Regions from separate parts of the Arthrobacter rhombi genome, predicted to be linked through region 2. Evidence: predicted binding sites of a transcription regulator. Region 2 holds the regulator's gene; the other holds the start of a gene.
The links. Region 2 encodes Rex, which represses fermentation and respiration genes when NADH is low (regulators of the CRP and FNR family bind a similar motif). Its sites were predicted from a motif close to CTTGTGAANNNNTTCACAAG; they were not measured.
Positions count from the first base shown of each region.

Region 1: ABD088_RS08070 (queuosine precursor transporter) is a predicted target of Rex. The motif match lies at 4,014-4,033, and genes of this name have one in related genera.

Region 1 is NZ_BAAAIV010000009.1:119,286-126,616, forward strand. It holds gene ABD088_RS08055 (S8 family serine peptidase) at 1-2,035, opposite strand, end outside; gene thiD (bifunctional hydroxymethylpyrimidine kinase/phosphomethylpyrimidine kinase) at 2,472-3,299, opposite strand; gene ABD088_RS08065 (TetR/AcrR family transcriptional regulator) at 3,296-3,973, opposite strand; gene ABD088_RS08070 (queuosine precursor transporter) at 4,204-4,932, shown strand; gene ABD088_RS08075 (ABC transporter ATP-binding protein) at 4,957-5,646, shown strand; gene ABD088_RS08080 (DUF6297 family protein) at 5,643-7,319, shown strand; gene tgt (tRNA guanosine(34) transglycosylase Tgt) at 7,316-7,331, opposite strand, start outside.
Region 2 is NZ_BAAAIV010000004.1:332,038-339,368, reverse strand. It holds gene ABD088_RS04095 (flavin reductase family protein) at 1-123, shown strand, start outside; gene ABD088_RS04090 (3-deoxy-7-phosphoheptulonate synthase) at 424-1,509, shown strand; gene ABD088_RS04085 (helix-turn-helix domain-containing protein) at 1,645-1,857, shown strand; gene ABD088_RS04080 (30S ribosomal protein bS22) at 1,985-2,083, shown strand; gene ABD088_RS04075 (HAD family hydrolase) at 2,196-3,014, opposite strand; gene ABD088_RS04070 (glutaredoxin family protein) at 3,187-3,441, shown strand; gene ABD088_RS04065 (redox-sensing transcriptional repressor Rex) at 3,438-4,088, shown strand; gene ABD088_RS04060 (hypothetical protein) at 4,113-4,907, opposite strand; gene ABD088_RS04055 (histidine phosphatase family protein) at 5,080-5,742, shown strand; gene ABD088_RS04050 (TlpA family protein disulfide reductase) at 5,747-6,370, shown strand; gene ABD088_RS04045 (cytochrome c biogenesis CcdA family protein) at 6,367-7,161, shown strand; gene resB (cytochrome c biogenesis protein ResB) at 7,161-7,331, shown strand, end outside.

The sequences.
Region 1 (7,331 bases), on a different contig from region 2:
GGTTCGGCCCGTAGGTCTCCCCGTTGGCTGCCGTGACGTCTGCCGTGGCCGTGTTCATCACGATGGACTTGACCTGGTACGCCGTGTAGTCGCCGGAACCGGCAACCAGGGCGGCAATGCCAGCAGTCAACGGGGTGGCCATCGAGGTTCCGGTCATGACGGCCGGGCCATTGCCCGTGCCGACTCCCGCGGAGCCGATGAGCGTACCCGGTGCGGCGACGTCTGGTTTGACGATGCCGTTGGATCCGTGGACGCCACGTGAGGAGCTGGAGTTCAGCGTATCCAGGGCGCCGGATTCACCGGATGCCGTGCCGATGAGTGCCTGGTCCAGCTGGACCTTCAAGGTGCCTGCCTCGGCGGCCGGGCGCAACTTCTCGGAGAAGTCCTTGTTGAACTGGATGCCCGGGATCGTGGCGTTGCCGGCGATCCCGGCGTCGAACACGTTGCGCGGCGAATCCAGGACGACGCCTGCGCCACCGGCTGCGGCGACGTTATTGAACCGCTGGCCCGAACCACAGGGGAACGCGCCGTTCTCTTCCCACTGCAGCCAGACCCACTTGCCAGCGAAGTCGGTGCCGGACGGGAAGGCGTCGCAGCCGAACTTGTTCGAGGCGTCAGGGACCACGACGGTCCCGGTGAGCTGCTCTGCGGAGGCGGAACCGTAGTCGAAGTTCGCCGAGTACTGCCCGGAAGCGGAACCCGCAACATCGGCAGGAGCCAGGATCTTGGCGCCGTCGAGGGTGATCTTCGAACCGACGGTGTTCGCGACGGTCAGCGATGACCGGGCGTTGCCGGGGGAGCCTCCCACATCGGTGACGTCACCGGCGTTGCCGGAGGCCACCACGGAGAGGATGCCCTGGGCGGCCAGTGCGTCAACGATGTCGTTCTCGGGATCTTCCACGGGGGAGTGGTCCGAGCCCAAGGACATGTTCACGATCTGGGCACGGTCACTGAAGTCGCCGTCGTTGTTCGGGTCCAGCACGTAGTCGAGGGCCTGGCCCACGACGTCCGAGGAGCCTTCGCAACCGAAGACGCGGATGCCCACGAGCTGGGCCTCCGGAGCGGAGCCGGGGCCGATCTTCATGGCCGCGACGTCCTTGGCGGAGAGCTTGCTGTAGTCGCCGGAGAAGGTCTTCCCCTCGGCGTCCACGCCGTATCCGGCGGCGGTGCCGGAGACGTGGGTGCCGTGCCCGGCGGACGCGCAGTCCAGCGGGTTGGCGTCCGGCTTGGGAACCGGCTGGTAGGTGTCGGCCGTGGGGTCGGCATTGTAATCGTCGCCGACGAGGTCCCAACCGCCGATGAACTTGGCCGGATCGATCAGACCGGTGTTGGCCGCGGGCAACGCTACCGAGGCCTGTGCCTTCTTGTAGGCGGCGACGGTACCCGGGCCGCCGAAGTCTGCATGGGTGTAGTCGACGCCGGTGTCCAGGACGGCGATGGTGACGTCCTTGCCGGTCTCCTCCAACGCGGTCCACGCGTCGAGCGCCTTCGTGTCGACGACGGAGCCCTTGTTGGTCGGGGACTTCGGCACGACGGCCGTGATCTTCACGACGTCGGGTCGTTTCGACAATGCCCGCAAGGCATCTGCATCGCCGCGCAGGGCCACGCCCGGCAGTGAGTTTGTCGTGGTGTAGACGACCTCGGACTTCGAGGCCTTCGCCGCCGAGGCGCCTTGGGCCTTGATGTTCTTGCGGATCTGCTGGACCTTGGTCTTGTTCTTGACCGGCTTGGCCATGCCGCGGGCCACGCTGGAGGTTTGGGTGGCCGCAAAGGCGCCCTCGCCGCTGAACTGGACGTAGGCCGTGACCTCGCCCTTCTTGCTGACCATGGGGCCGGAGACCTTCAGGTCCTGCAAGGTCTTGATGTCCTGCTTGTTCAACGCAGAACCCCCGAATGCCTGGGCTTGGCTTCCGGGGGTGCTGTCGATATTTTTTGGCGAGGCGTTGGCCGGGACCGACATGGTGGCAGCCAGGACGATTCCCGAGGCTGCCGCCACGACGGCCCGGGCAAGCCGGGGCCGGTGCGAGTGATTCATGATGCTCCTTGTAACCGATTGGGCGGTTTGGGGCACCGTTGGGGCGAATACCCCCGTGCGCCCCACGCCATAGCCTAAGTGACTGCAGTCACAAGTCAAGGACTTGCTTTACAGTTCTTCAGGGCGTGGGACGCCCAATAGTTGACAACGATTGGCGGTCAAATCCGGCCTGCGGCAGTCGTGGCGGCGGGCAGATGCTGGGGCCGAACGCCGGGCGCCGGAACTCTGTCGAAAGCGTCGCCCGGCAGAGGCGGGGCGAAACGTCGACGGAGTCCATTTTGCAAACATCAGTCGACCTGCTGTCACATCACCCGATCGAGAGTGAAGCATTCCGAAAGTTCACCGGACCGGGAGGACTGGGGCTGCGCGTGGACAGAAAAAAAGTGGGAGCAGCGCCGCGCTGGCGTTGCTCCCACTGGAGGGGGTGGTCCGTAGATCAGGCGCTGGCGCCACCCTGCCAGAGTGCATCGAAGGGGGCGTGCGATGCCACACGATGCTCGATGCCGGCTGTGACAAAGGCCTTGGCGGTGCGTGCGGCCTCCAGTGCCGTCGCGCCCTTGGCCAGTTCCGCGGTGATCGCCGCGGCCAGGGAGCAGCCGGCTCCGGAGACGGCGACCTCGCCGATCTTGGGCGCCGAGAGGATTTCGGTGGTGGTTCCGTCGTGGAACACGTCGACTGCCTCGGATCCGGCGAGTCGGACTCCGCCCTTGGCGAGCACCGCGGCGCCGCTGGCTTCATGGATGATGCGTGCGGCGCGCTCGAGGTCCTCGGCGGTGGAAATGGTGATGCCGGAGAGCGACTCTGCCTCGAAGTGGTTCGGGGTGACGAAAGTGGCCAGTGGCAGCAACGTGGACTTCAGTGCCTGGTCGGTGTCCAGCGCGTGTCCGGGCTCCTGCCCCTTGCAGATGAGCACGGGGTCCAGGACCACGTTCTTCCATCCCTGGGAGCGCAGCGCAGTAGCAACCGTGTCGATCGTTGCCGGGCTGCCCATCATGCCCAGCTTCACGGTATCGAGCTGGCCGGCGTAGCAGGACTGGATGGCCTCGAGCTGGTCGGCAATGACCTGGGTGTCCACGGGGGTGAATCGGTGGTCCCAGTTCTGCTTCGGGTCGAAGGCGACAATGCACGTCAGGGCCGTGATGCCGAAGACCCCGAGCTGTTGGAAGGTCTTCAGGTCCGCTTGGGCACCGGCCCCGCCGGTGGCCTCGGAACCGGCGATGGTCAGGGTGATGGCCGGGGAGGACTGCTGTTGCGTGGAAGTCATGATCCCATTTTAGGACGCTTTTCGACGGGTTCGCTTTCCACGGTGCGCACGACGCCGATGACGTCGTCGACGATGTGCCGGACCACGGGAAGCCGGGAGAGGACCGCCAGCCGCGCCATCAAGGAGGCGGCGTTGGCCGCCAGGCGCCGACTGCGCTCGGCACCGGGGGAGCGGTCATAGGCCCAGAAGATCACCAGGCCGCGCTGGACAAGCCAGAGCAATTCAGGCAAGTCATCGCGGATGGCGGCGGGTGGTTGGGGCAGCGAAGCCGTGACCGCATGGCGCCACAGGGCGAATTCCTTCGCGCGCGAGATATCCGATGCCTCATCGTCGCCTGTGGCGGCGCGCAGCAGCACGGTCCCGCAAGCGTGGAACGGGGCCAGTACATCCAGCGCCGCGTCGAGTACGGCCTGGATGTTGTCCCGCAGGTTGTTCCCCGAGCGAAGCCGCGGCCGGGCGGAACGCACCTGGGCGTCGACGAGCTCGCGGGCCAACTCGCGGACCAGGTCTTCCTTGGACGGAAAGTAGTAGTAGGCGTTACCGAGGGAGAGCCCGGATTCGGCAGCGATGGCACGCATCGTGGTGCCGCGATACCCGTTGCGCGCGAAGAGCTCGACTGCGGCGTTTTGGATGCGGGCCCGTGTTTCGGCGGACTTTGCCGACTTCGTTTCCATGGATTCCTTGTAACGGAGAGGATTTTGACCAGTATATTCACTTTTGAACATGTTCAAATAGTTGATCCGCATTCCGGCGTGGACATTCCCGGACCGGAGCGGCTGCCGCGGACACCGCCGTCGTACTCCGTGGGAGAATGGGACCGTCAAGTGCTAATACAGCGGGCGGCGACACCGGGGAAACCCGGGAACCACGCCTGGCGAACCACTTCCAGAATGGAAAAAACTTCATGCATGCCACCTCCGGCGACCCCACCAACACCCTGCCCGCGAAACCTGCGGACCGGCGCCTCCGCCAGGCGGCCTACGCCTCCGCCGGCAGCCCCTACTTCTCGGCCGTCCTGGCCCTGATGGCCGTGGTGGTCATCCTCTCCAACATCGGGGCCACCAAGGGCGTCACGTTTGGCCCCATCATCACCGATGGCGGGTTCTTCCTGTTCCCCTTGGCCTACATCCTCGGTGACGTGGTCAGCGAGGTCTATGGGTTCAAGGCAGCCCGCCGGTCGATCATCATCACGTTCCTGCTGGCCGCCTTCGCCTCCTTCTGCTTCTGGGTCATCATCACGTTGCCCGCCGCCGACTGGTACACGGGCCAGGCAGCCCTGGAACAGACACTGGGCCCGGTATGGCAGATCGTCGCTGCCTCGCTGTGCGGCTTCCTGGTGGGACAGACGCTGAACTCCTATGTGCTGGTACGCATGAAGGACCGGTTGGGGGAGAAGGGCCTTGTGGGACGGCTCATGGGCTCAACAGGCGTGGGCGAATTCGCCGACACCCTGATCTTCTGCTCGATCGCCGCTACCGTCATCGGGATTTCGACGGTGCCCGAATTCGTGAACTACGTCCTGGTGGGCTTCATCTACAAGACGGGCGTCGAATTCCTGTTCGTGCCGATCACCACCCGGGTCATCCGCTGGTTCAAGCGCCGTGAACCCACCTACGGCGTGGCCAACGGCTGATCAGGCACCGCTAGGGTGGAACCCATGGATCCGCAGGACGCACCGTTGTTGACCGCACGCGGCCTGGTCGCCGGATACGGGGACTTCGAGGTGTGCGGTCCGTTGGACCTGGTCTTCGACCGGGGCGACGCGCTGGGGATCGTCGGGCTCAACGCCGCCGGTAAATCCACGCTGTTGCGCACCCTGATCGGGCGCCAGCCGCCGGTCTCGGGCCGGGCTGCCGTCCTGGGCGTCTTCGCTGACGACACCTCCCACGTCCACCGCCGGCTGGTTTCCGCGGTCTTCGACGAGGACGCCTTCTTCGACTCGCTGACCGTCGAGGAGCACCTGCAACTAATCGTCTCCGGACACGGCGTGCCCGACGGGCAGGAAGCCGTCGACCGGGAACTGGAATTCTTCGAACTGACCGCGGCACGCAACGCCCTGCCGGGCGCACTGTCCTCCGGCCAGCGCCGCCGCCTGCTGCTGGCTGCCGGCTTGATCCGGCCAGCCGAACTCCTGGTCCTCGATGAACCGGAACAACGATTGGACCCGCCGATGAGGGCCCAGCTTGCGGTACGCCTGCGTGCACGCATCGACAACGGTGGGGCTGTCCTGCTCGTGACCCATGACGCCGTGCTGCTCACCACGGTGGTGGACCGGTGCCTGATCGTCGGGGACGGGCTGCGCTTTGCCAGCGCCGCCGAGGGCGCCGCGGCGATCGGCGGCCCATGAGTGTCTGGCCCGGTGCGCCCAGTGGGCAGCCCGCGCTGCCGGCCTGGGTTCCTGCCGGGCCACCGACGGATTTTAATCCGGCAACCGTCACGCGGCGACTGGACCGGGAACGTCGGCGTACCGAGCGTTTCGAACGGTGGAACGACATCTACATCGGGGTACTCGGGGCCGTCGTCCTGATGGCCTACGTTCTCGGGCTGGTCCAGTTCCTGGCCCAGGGGCTGCGTGATTCCGCCGCGGCAGGAATCGTCCGGGACGGTGTTGCGGTGGTGCCGGCCAACGACGCCGTCTCGGCATTGCTGGCGATCGCCTTACTGGGTGTTGCCGGGCTGTTGACGAGCCTGGGCCCCGTCGCGGTGGACCGGGCGCAGGGGCTCTGGTGGCTGTCCCTGCCCGTGGACCGGGGGCCGATGTTGTCGCGGCGGCTGCGCACCCGCCTCGCCTGGGTCTTCGCCGGTGGTGCCGCTGCCTGGCTACCCCTGGGGCTCTCCGCCGGCACCGCCGGCCCGTTCGGATATACGGGACCTCCGCTGGCCGAACTCGTCGCCGGGTGCGCGACGTTGGGGCTGGAATTCGTGGTGCTCGCCCTGATGGCCGCCGGGGCCCAGACCGCCAGGATCCGCCGTGGCTTTGCCCGGACGCTCACGGTGGCCGGGGTGCTGCTGGTACTGGCCTATGCCATCGACGCCGTTTCCCGGGCGACCGGTGCCACGAACTCGCCGTTTGCCGGGCTCTGGTCCGCGCTTCCGTCCGCCTGGCCGGCCGCAGGCGGCTGGCTGGCACCGGGGATCCTGGCGGTGGCCGTCGTCGTTGGATGGCTGCTGGTGTGCCCGCGCCTGGACCGGATCCGCACCTCGGACTTGCTCGACGCCGGCGGCATCAGCGGCCAGGCGGTGGACTCGGTGGCACTGCTGGACGTCAGGTCGCTGGCCCGATCCTTCTCCCGGGGGCCGCGCCGGAGCTCCCATGTCCGGGATGCCTGGGCGCGGCTGCTGCCGGCACGCTTCGGCGGGTCGCCGGTGGCGGCCCTGTTGCGGGCCGAAGCGCTGGTGCTGCTGCGTACCGGCACCGTCTGGGCCCGGTTGCTGGCCAGCCTGGCCCTGCTGGCCGGGACGGTGACTGCGCACGGAGGCGGCTCCGCCGTCGTGCTCTGCGTGGCGACTGCACTCTCGGGGATCCTGGCCGCCCAGGCGGCGGGAGCCGCCGCTTCCGAAGCGGCACGTGTGCCGGGGCTGGACGCCCTGCTTCCCCTGGACTCCGGCGCGGCGCGACGGGCGCATGGCCTGCTGCCGGGCCTGGTCCTGGTCCTGTGGGGCGCGTTGGCCGGGGCCCTGCTGGGCTGGGCCACTGCCGGCCCGGAGGCACCCGGAGACGCGGCGCTGCTGGTCGCCATCGGTGCGTTGTGCGGTATCGGGCTGGCCGGGGGATCGATGCGCATGGCCTACCGCCCCGAACTGGATTGGGAATCGGTGCTGCAGCGCCAGGTCCTCGGCAAGGGCGGCGGACCGGTGATCCGTCATGCGGTGCACGGCATGGAACTGGTGCTGATCGCGTTGGTACCCCTGGGGGTGGCCCTGCTGCTGGCGCCCATTCCGGTGGTGCTGCTGGCGGTCGCCGCCGGCGTCGGGGTGGGCGGCTGGTTCGCCGGGACCTACCGTTCCGAAGCGCCCTAGAGCCCCTGCGGG
Region 2 (7,331 bases):
CACCGGGTGGCTACGCATCTGGTCGTGGCCGGCGAGGTCCTGGCGATGGGCAGCGGTGACGACGCCCGGGCCGCCAATGACCCCCTGGTGCACTTCTCCCGGGAATACCGCCACCTGCGGTAGCCGCAGACTGCCCCGCCGCCGTCGTGCCGCGTCATATTCGCCACCGGGCGTGCGGCCGCGTCCGGGGCAGCGTTAGGGTGGGGGCATGACAACCCGTTGGTATGCGTATTTTGTGTCGGCTCTGGAGGAGCCTGCGACACGCTGATTGCGCATACCCACCTCCAGAGTCGACAGGGCCGGAACTCCAGTTCCCGGCCCTTTGCCATTGAAACGGCGGCCCTGGACGGTGTGGTCACACCCCGGTAGACCACTCGGGGCCGCAGTGGAAGGGCACGACGCCACCACCGAAAGGCCCCCCAGATGACCACCACCGGCCACGAAACCTCCATCGCCCCGAACACCGACGAACGCATTGTCGGGTACTCGCCGCTGCCCACGCCCGCCGAGCTGGGCGCCGACCTTCCCGCGGGCCCGCAGGCCCAATACACCGTGGCCCGGGCGCGGGAGGAAATCCGCGCCGTCCTGGACGGGCTGGATGAACGCCTGCTGGTCATCGTCGGCCCCTGTTCCATCCACGATCCGGTGACCGGATTGGAATACGCCCGCTCCCTGGCGCGCGTCGCCGCCCGCCATCGCGGCGAGCTGCTGGTGGTGATGCGCACCTACTTCGAGAAGCCGCGGACCACGCTGGGCTGGAAGGGCCTGGTCAACGACCCGGGCCTGGACGGCAGCCACGACATGGACACCGGCCTGCGCACCGCCCGTCGCTTCCTGCTCGACGTCACCGCCCTGGGATTGCCCACGGCCACCGAATTCCTCGAACCGGTCACCCCGCAGTACCTGGGCGACCTGGTGTCCTGGGGAGCCATCGGCGCCCGGACCGCCGAAAGCCAGATCCACCGCCAGTTGGTCTCGGGGTTGTCGATGCCCGTCGGGTTCAAGAACGGGACCGATGGTGGCCTGCAGGTTGCCCTCGACGCCTGCGCCGCGGCGGCCTCCGGGCAGGCGTTCCTGGGCATGGATCCCGAAGGGCGGGCCAGCATGGTGCGGACCGACGGCAATCCGGACGTGCACCTGGTGCTGCGGGGCGGGGCCACCGGGCCGAACTACTCCGACGCGGATATCGCCGCTTCCGCCGATGCTGCAGCTGCTTCCGGCGTGAACCCGCACCTCGTCGTGGACGCGAGCCATGCCAATTCCGGCAAGTCGCACGAGCGCCAGGCAGTGGTCCTCGACGAGCTGGCCGCCAGCATTGCCGCGGGGCAGGACCGGCTGGTCGGGGTCATGGCCGAGAGCTTCCTGGTACCCGGCGCCCAGAAGATCGTGCCGGGGGCCGCGCTGGTGCCCGGGCAGTCGGTGACCGACGCGTGCATGGGGTGGGAAGCAACGGAGACGGCACTGGACCACCTGGCCGAAGCGGTCCGGACCCGCATGGAGTCACGATGACGGGTGATTGACGGCAAGAGTTTCACAATCGTCCCACCAGCCACTAGGGTGGGTGCTAGACGGTATTGCGCGCGATTCGATCCGCGTGGTACCTCGCTGGGGTATTCCTTTCAGCCAGTTCAGGAGAAATTGTCGATGGCCGACGCTAAGAACTTTTCGAACTCGCGCTTCATGACGGTGGCCGAGGTCGCCGATATGATGCGTGTCTCGAAAATGACCGTGTACCGTTTGGTGCACGCCGGCGATCTTCCGGCAGTGCGTTTCGGCCGCTCCTACCGGGTGCCGGAAACGGCAGTCGAGGACTACCTGAAAACCGCCCGCGTGGACGGGGCATCGGAGACCGCGTGAGAACGTGGTCTGCGCCGGCCCCTCGGGCAAGGTAACCTGTTAAGGAACATTTAACGTCCGCGATGGTTGCTGCCTGCTCCCCGCGTGGCCGTCAGCAGTAATCAATCACCAGTCTGTGAGGAACCAAATGGGCTCAGTTATCAAGAAGCGCCGCAAGCGGATGGCCAAGAAGAAGCACCGCAAACTGCTTCGCAAGACGCGTCACCAGCGTCGTAACAAGAAGTAGCCACGCTGCGGGACAAGCTCCCGCGTGATGGCGAACAACGGCGGGATCACCTTCGGGTGGTCCCGCCGTCGTCATGCCCGGATGGGGAGTGGCCGCGATGGGGCGGGAGGCTTCAGCCGTGGAAGCGCCGTTTCATCATTTTCAGGCCCCGCCACAGCCCGTACACCGCACCCGAGTAGGTGGCCGTCCGCAGCCCGATGGTCGCGGCCCGGCGTCCGCGCCGGAAATCGTAGACCGGCCAATGGTGGTCCAACGCATGGCGGCGCAGCTTGGCGTCCGGATTGATCGCCACGGGATGCCCGACGGCCGTCAACAAGGGGACGTCGTTGTAGGAATCGCTATAGGCCCAGCTGGCGGACAGGTCCAGACCCTCCCGCAGGGCCAGGTCCCTCACCGCAGCTGCCTTGGCCGGACCATGCAGGATCTCGCCCACGAGGCGGCCGGTGTAGACGCCTTCCTGCTGGTCAACGACCGTCCCCAGCGCCCCCGTCAGGCCGAGTTTTGCGGCAATCACGTCGGCGACCTCCAAGGGGGTCGCGGTGACCAGCCAGACGGGTCGGCCGGCATCAAGATGTGCCTGGGCCAGGGCCCGCGTCCCGGGCCAAATGCGACTGGCGATGAACTCGTCATAGATCTCATCGCCCAATGCCGACATGTCATCGACGAGGATGCCCGCGGCCAGCGCCAATGCCTGGTCCCTGACGCGGTGGACCGAAGCGAGGTTTTCCCCGCGCCACAGGAAGCTGGCCTGCTGGGCGCCGATCCACAGCGCATGGCGCATGCTGAAGGCGCCCCGGCTATACATCTTGCGGGCGACGGCAAACAGGCTGGCGCCACGCATCATCGTGTTGTCCACGTCGAAGAATGCCCCGGCCTGGCCCGTCGGACGCTGCGTGTCCAGCGTGACGGTTGCTCGCGGCTGCTCTGGCATCCGTCCAGTCTATCCATAAGCAGTGAGGCCACCGGGGAGATGGTGCACCCGACCGTTCCGGGGCCAGCAGGGCTTCGGGCCGCTGGCTGGAGACGCTCGCGCCGGGAAGGGCCAACGGCCCACAGGGGGTCATGAACGGGGAGGAACCCTGGCCGGGCGGTAGGTTTGATGCATGGAATCCTCGGAACGTGAACCACGGGTGCGGCTGTTGACCAAGTCCGGCTGCCACCTCTGTGCCGCGGCCCGCGAAACCGTCGAATCCGTCACCCGGAAGCATGGGGTGGAGTGGGACGAGGTCCTCATCGACCAGGACCCGGAACTCCTCCGGCAATTCGGCGAGGAGGTCCCCGTGCTCCTGGTTGATGGACTGCAACGGGACTTCTGGGTTATCGATCCGCTGCGGCTCGAGAAACTGATCGGCGCATGAAACCTGAAGGGAAGCTGCTCCCCGAAGCGACGCTGGGCCGCATGACGCTGTACCTCCGCGCGCTGGAAGCCCTGCGCGCAGCGGGACGGGCGACGGTCTCCTCGGAGGTCCTGTCCTCGGCAGCTGGCGTCAACCCTGCGATCCTGCGCAAGGATTTGTCGCTGTTGGGCACGTTCGGCACCCGCGGGGTGGGCTATCGGGTGGACGTGCTCGCCGGGCGCATCTCCACGACGCTGGGCCTCGAGCGGGAGTGGCGCGTGGCCATCCTCGGCGCCGGCAACCTGGGGCGCGCCCTGGCCGGGTACTCCGGTTTCCAGGACGGGGGTTTCAGCGTGGGGGCCATATTCGACGTTGCGGATGCGGCAGTCGGACGACGGCTCGGGGGGCTCACGGTCCGCCACGTGGATGAACTTGCCGACGCCGTCGGTGGGCTGGGGATCAACATGGCAGTCCTCGCCGTCCCGGGGCCCGCAGCCCAGGAACTCTGCACCCGAGTGGTTTCCGCCGGGATCACGAACATCCTCAGTTTCGCCCCGGTGGTATTGCAGGTTCCCGACGGTGTCCGCGTTCGGAAGGTCGACATGGCCCGTGAACTGCAGATCCTTGCCTACCATGCAGCCTTCGGCGCCGACCGGGACGACGACTGAGACGACCCGGCCGGACGCCCCGTGCTACTGGCGGAAACCGCCATGCTTGTGCAGGGCCACCGCACCGATGTACTCCGACGACGGCCGAAGCCAAGCGCAGACGATACCGGCAATCCCCAGCGCGATGGCAAGGAAGGCCAACAGGTCGAACTGGGACAGGAGCCCCGCGAGGGAGATGACCGCCAGGATCGTCCCGGTAATGCGTGCCCCGTTGCTGCCCTTGCGGATGAAGGTGGCGATCAAGGCGTAGATGCCGGCGCCGATCAGCATGATGAACAGGACAGCGATCTTCATCGGGCCGATGATCGAGGCCATATCGAGCCCGGCGTCCTTGAGATCCTGGTTCATGGAGGGATCCTGGGTGGCCATGGCCTGGTTGACGGCATCCATGATGACGGCGTCCGGCACGAAGACCAGGATCAGACCTTGGACGAGCGTCATGAACCCGGCTGCCATGATCAGCCAGAACGCAGCATTGATCTGCGCGGGCCGCGCAGGTTTTCCGCCGGGGGCGCTGCCGTAGCCTGGCTGTCCGCCAGCAGCCTGTTGGGGGTAGCCGTAGTGCTGCTGGTTCGGGTAGGACTGCCCCAGTGGGGGAAGGTTTGCCTGACCCGGCTGTCCATACCCCGGAGCGTTCCCCTGGTTCGGCTGGCCATACTGGCCGTATGCGGGTTGCCCGGGGGAGCCCTGGCCGGAAGCTGCCGCGTCGTCAGGGGGGATCCGCTGGCCGAACTTCGGAGGTTCCGGTACTGCCGGGGTTCCCTCGCCCGGTTGCTGACCGGGGTCGTGGGCGGGGTCCCGCGGATTGGTGTTGTTCATGATCTGTCCTCCGATGGTCTGACGGCTGTTCTGCTTGCCTCCCACAGTAATGCGCCACCCCCGGGCCGGCGCATCATCAAGAAGGCTGAATTCGCGTCGTCCGTGCGGCGCCGGTGAGCGGTATCACCGACGGGTTTTAGGCGTGGAAGCAAAGGTTTGAGAGACTGGATGCATGCCTGTTGCCACCGTCCACCTACTCCGCCATGGAGAGGTCTACAACCCGGACCGGGTGCTCTATGGCAGACTTCCAGGATTCCATTTATCGGAACTGGGTCATGCCATGGCCGATCGTGCCGCCGGGTACTTCGCCGACCAGCGCAAAGCCGGTGCCAAGATCGTCCATCTGGCGGCGTCGCCGCTGGTCCGTGCCCAGGAAACCGCCCGTCCAACCTCCGAGGCCCTGGGCCTGGAGATCGGGACCGATGATCGGATCATGGAGGCAGAAAACCACTTCGAGGGGCTATCCGGCGTCAAGGGCCATCTGGCCCAGCCGCGCCATTGGCCATACCTCATCAATCCAATGCGTCCGTCCTGGGGGGAGCCCTACCAGGCCCAGGTCGAGCGCATGATGGCCGCGGTGAAGGATCACCGCGACCGGGCCGTTGCACTCGGCGGCCCCGGAGCCCAAGCCGTGCTGGTGAGTCACCAGTTGCCCATTTGGGTCACGCGCCTGGCCGCCGAAAACAAGCACCTATGGCATGATCCCCGACGGCGGCAATGCACGCTTGCGTCGATCACCAGCCTGGATTTTGAGGGGGAGCGGCTCGTCGCCGTTCGTTACACCGAACCCTGCGCTGACCTTTTGGCCAACGCGGCAAACATCCCCGGAGCCTAGCAACATGCCGTCCCACCCCGTTTCACCCCTGCCCGAACGCCGTCAGGTGTTGCGTGCTGCCGCCCTGTTCGCCGCGGTCATCCCGTTGGCGGCGTGCTCGAAAGCCGACGACCCGTTGGCAGAGCAGGCCAGGGCAGGTAATGGAAAGAACTACATTGCCGGCGACGGATCGGTCCAGGAATATGCTGCCGATTCCCGCGGCAAATCCCTCGAGCTGAGCGGCACCACCTACGAGGGCAAGCAAATCGGCAGCGGGCAGCTCCAGGGCCAGGTGACCGTGTTGAACTTCTGGTACGCCGCGTGCGCCCCCTGCCGTCTGGAAGCCCCGCATCTGGCGAAGCTGAGCAAGGGCTTCGCCAAGAAGGGCGTGCAGTTCTACGGGGTGAACGTGCGCGACGGGAAGGCGACCGCCACGGCGTTCGAGCGCACCTTCAAGATCCCCTACCCCTCGATGCCGGACGCCGATGGTTCCATCCTGCTCTCCATGACGGAGTACGTGCCACCGCAGGCGGTGCCGACCACCCTGGTGTTGGACCGGCAGGGCCGGGTTGCGGCCCGACTTCTCGGCGAGGCCGATGAATCAACGTTGAAGGCCTTGATTTCCGACCTGGTCGCAGAGCCAGCATGATCGCCGGGCTTGCCGCTGGCTTGCCGGCCCTGAGCGCCCAGGTCAATCCGTTCGCCGAAGCCGTCCAGGACGGGTCGCTGCTGCTGTCGATTCCGGTGGCCGTCCTCGCCGGCCTGGTTTCCTTCCTGTCGCCCTGCGTGCTGCCCCTGGTTCCGGGATTCCTCGGGTATGTGACGGGCCTGACCGGTGCTGACCTGGCCGAGCAGAAGCGCGGACGCATGGTCGCCGGCATCGGGCTCTTTGTCCTGGGGTTCAGTGTGGTCTTCATGCTGGTGGGCGTCGTCTTCACCAAGATCTCGGTCTGGCTGATCCACGGGGGCGATTGGGTCACCCAGGCGCTGGGCCTGGTGGTCATCGTCATGGGCATCGTGTTCATGGGTGGCTTCTCGTGGTTCCAACGCGACCGCAAGATCCACAGCCGCCCACCGGCCGGGTTGTGGGGGGCTCCGGTGCTGGGCATGACCTTCGGACTGGGGTGGGCGCCCTGCATCGGGCCGACCCTCTCCGCCGTCCTGGCCATGAGCACCGGCCCCGAGGCCAACGTCACCCGCGGCGCGCTCCTGACCTTCGCCTACTGCCTGGGCTTGGGCGTTCCCTTCCTGCTCATCGCCTTGGGCTTCCGCCGTGCAGCCGGCGCGTTGGCCTTCTTCAAGCGCCACCAGCGCGCAGTCATGCGGGCCGGTGGCCTGCTGCTCATCATCCTGGGTGTCCTGATGGCCACCGGGCTGTGGGGCGACTGGGTGCTCCAATTGCAATCGTGGTTCAAAAACGACGTAAGGATGCCGATCTGATGGCATTGACCAGGAATACCGATCACCCCCCCCACCCCGAAAAGGGCAAGGGCAAGAAGCCCCGGAACGGTGATGTCGCGGTCCCGGCGCTCGGCCCGTGGGGCATGATCCGGTGGGCATGGACCCAACTGACCAGCATGCGCACGGCATTGTTCCTGCTCCTGCTGTTG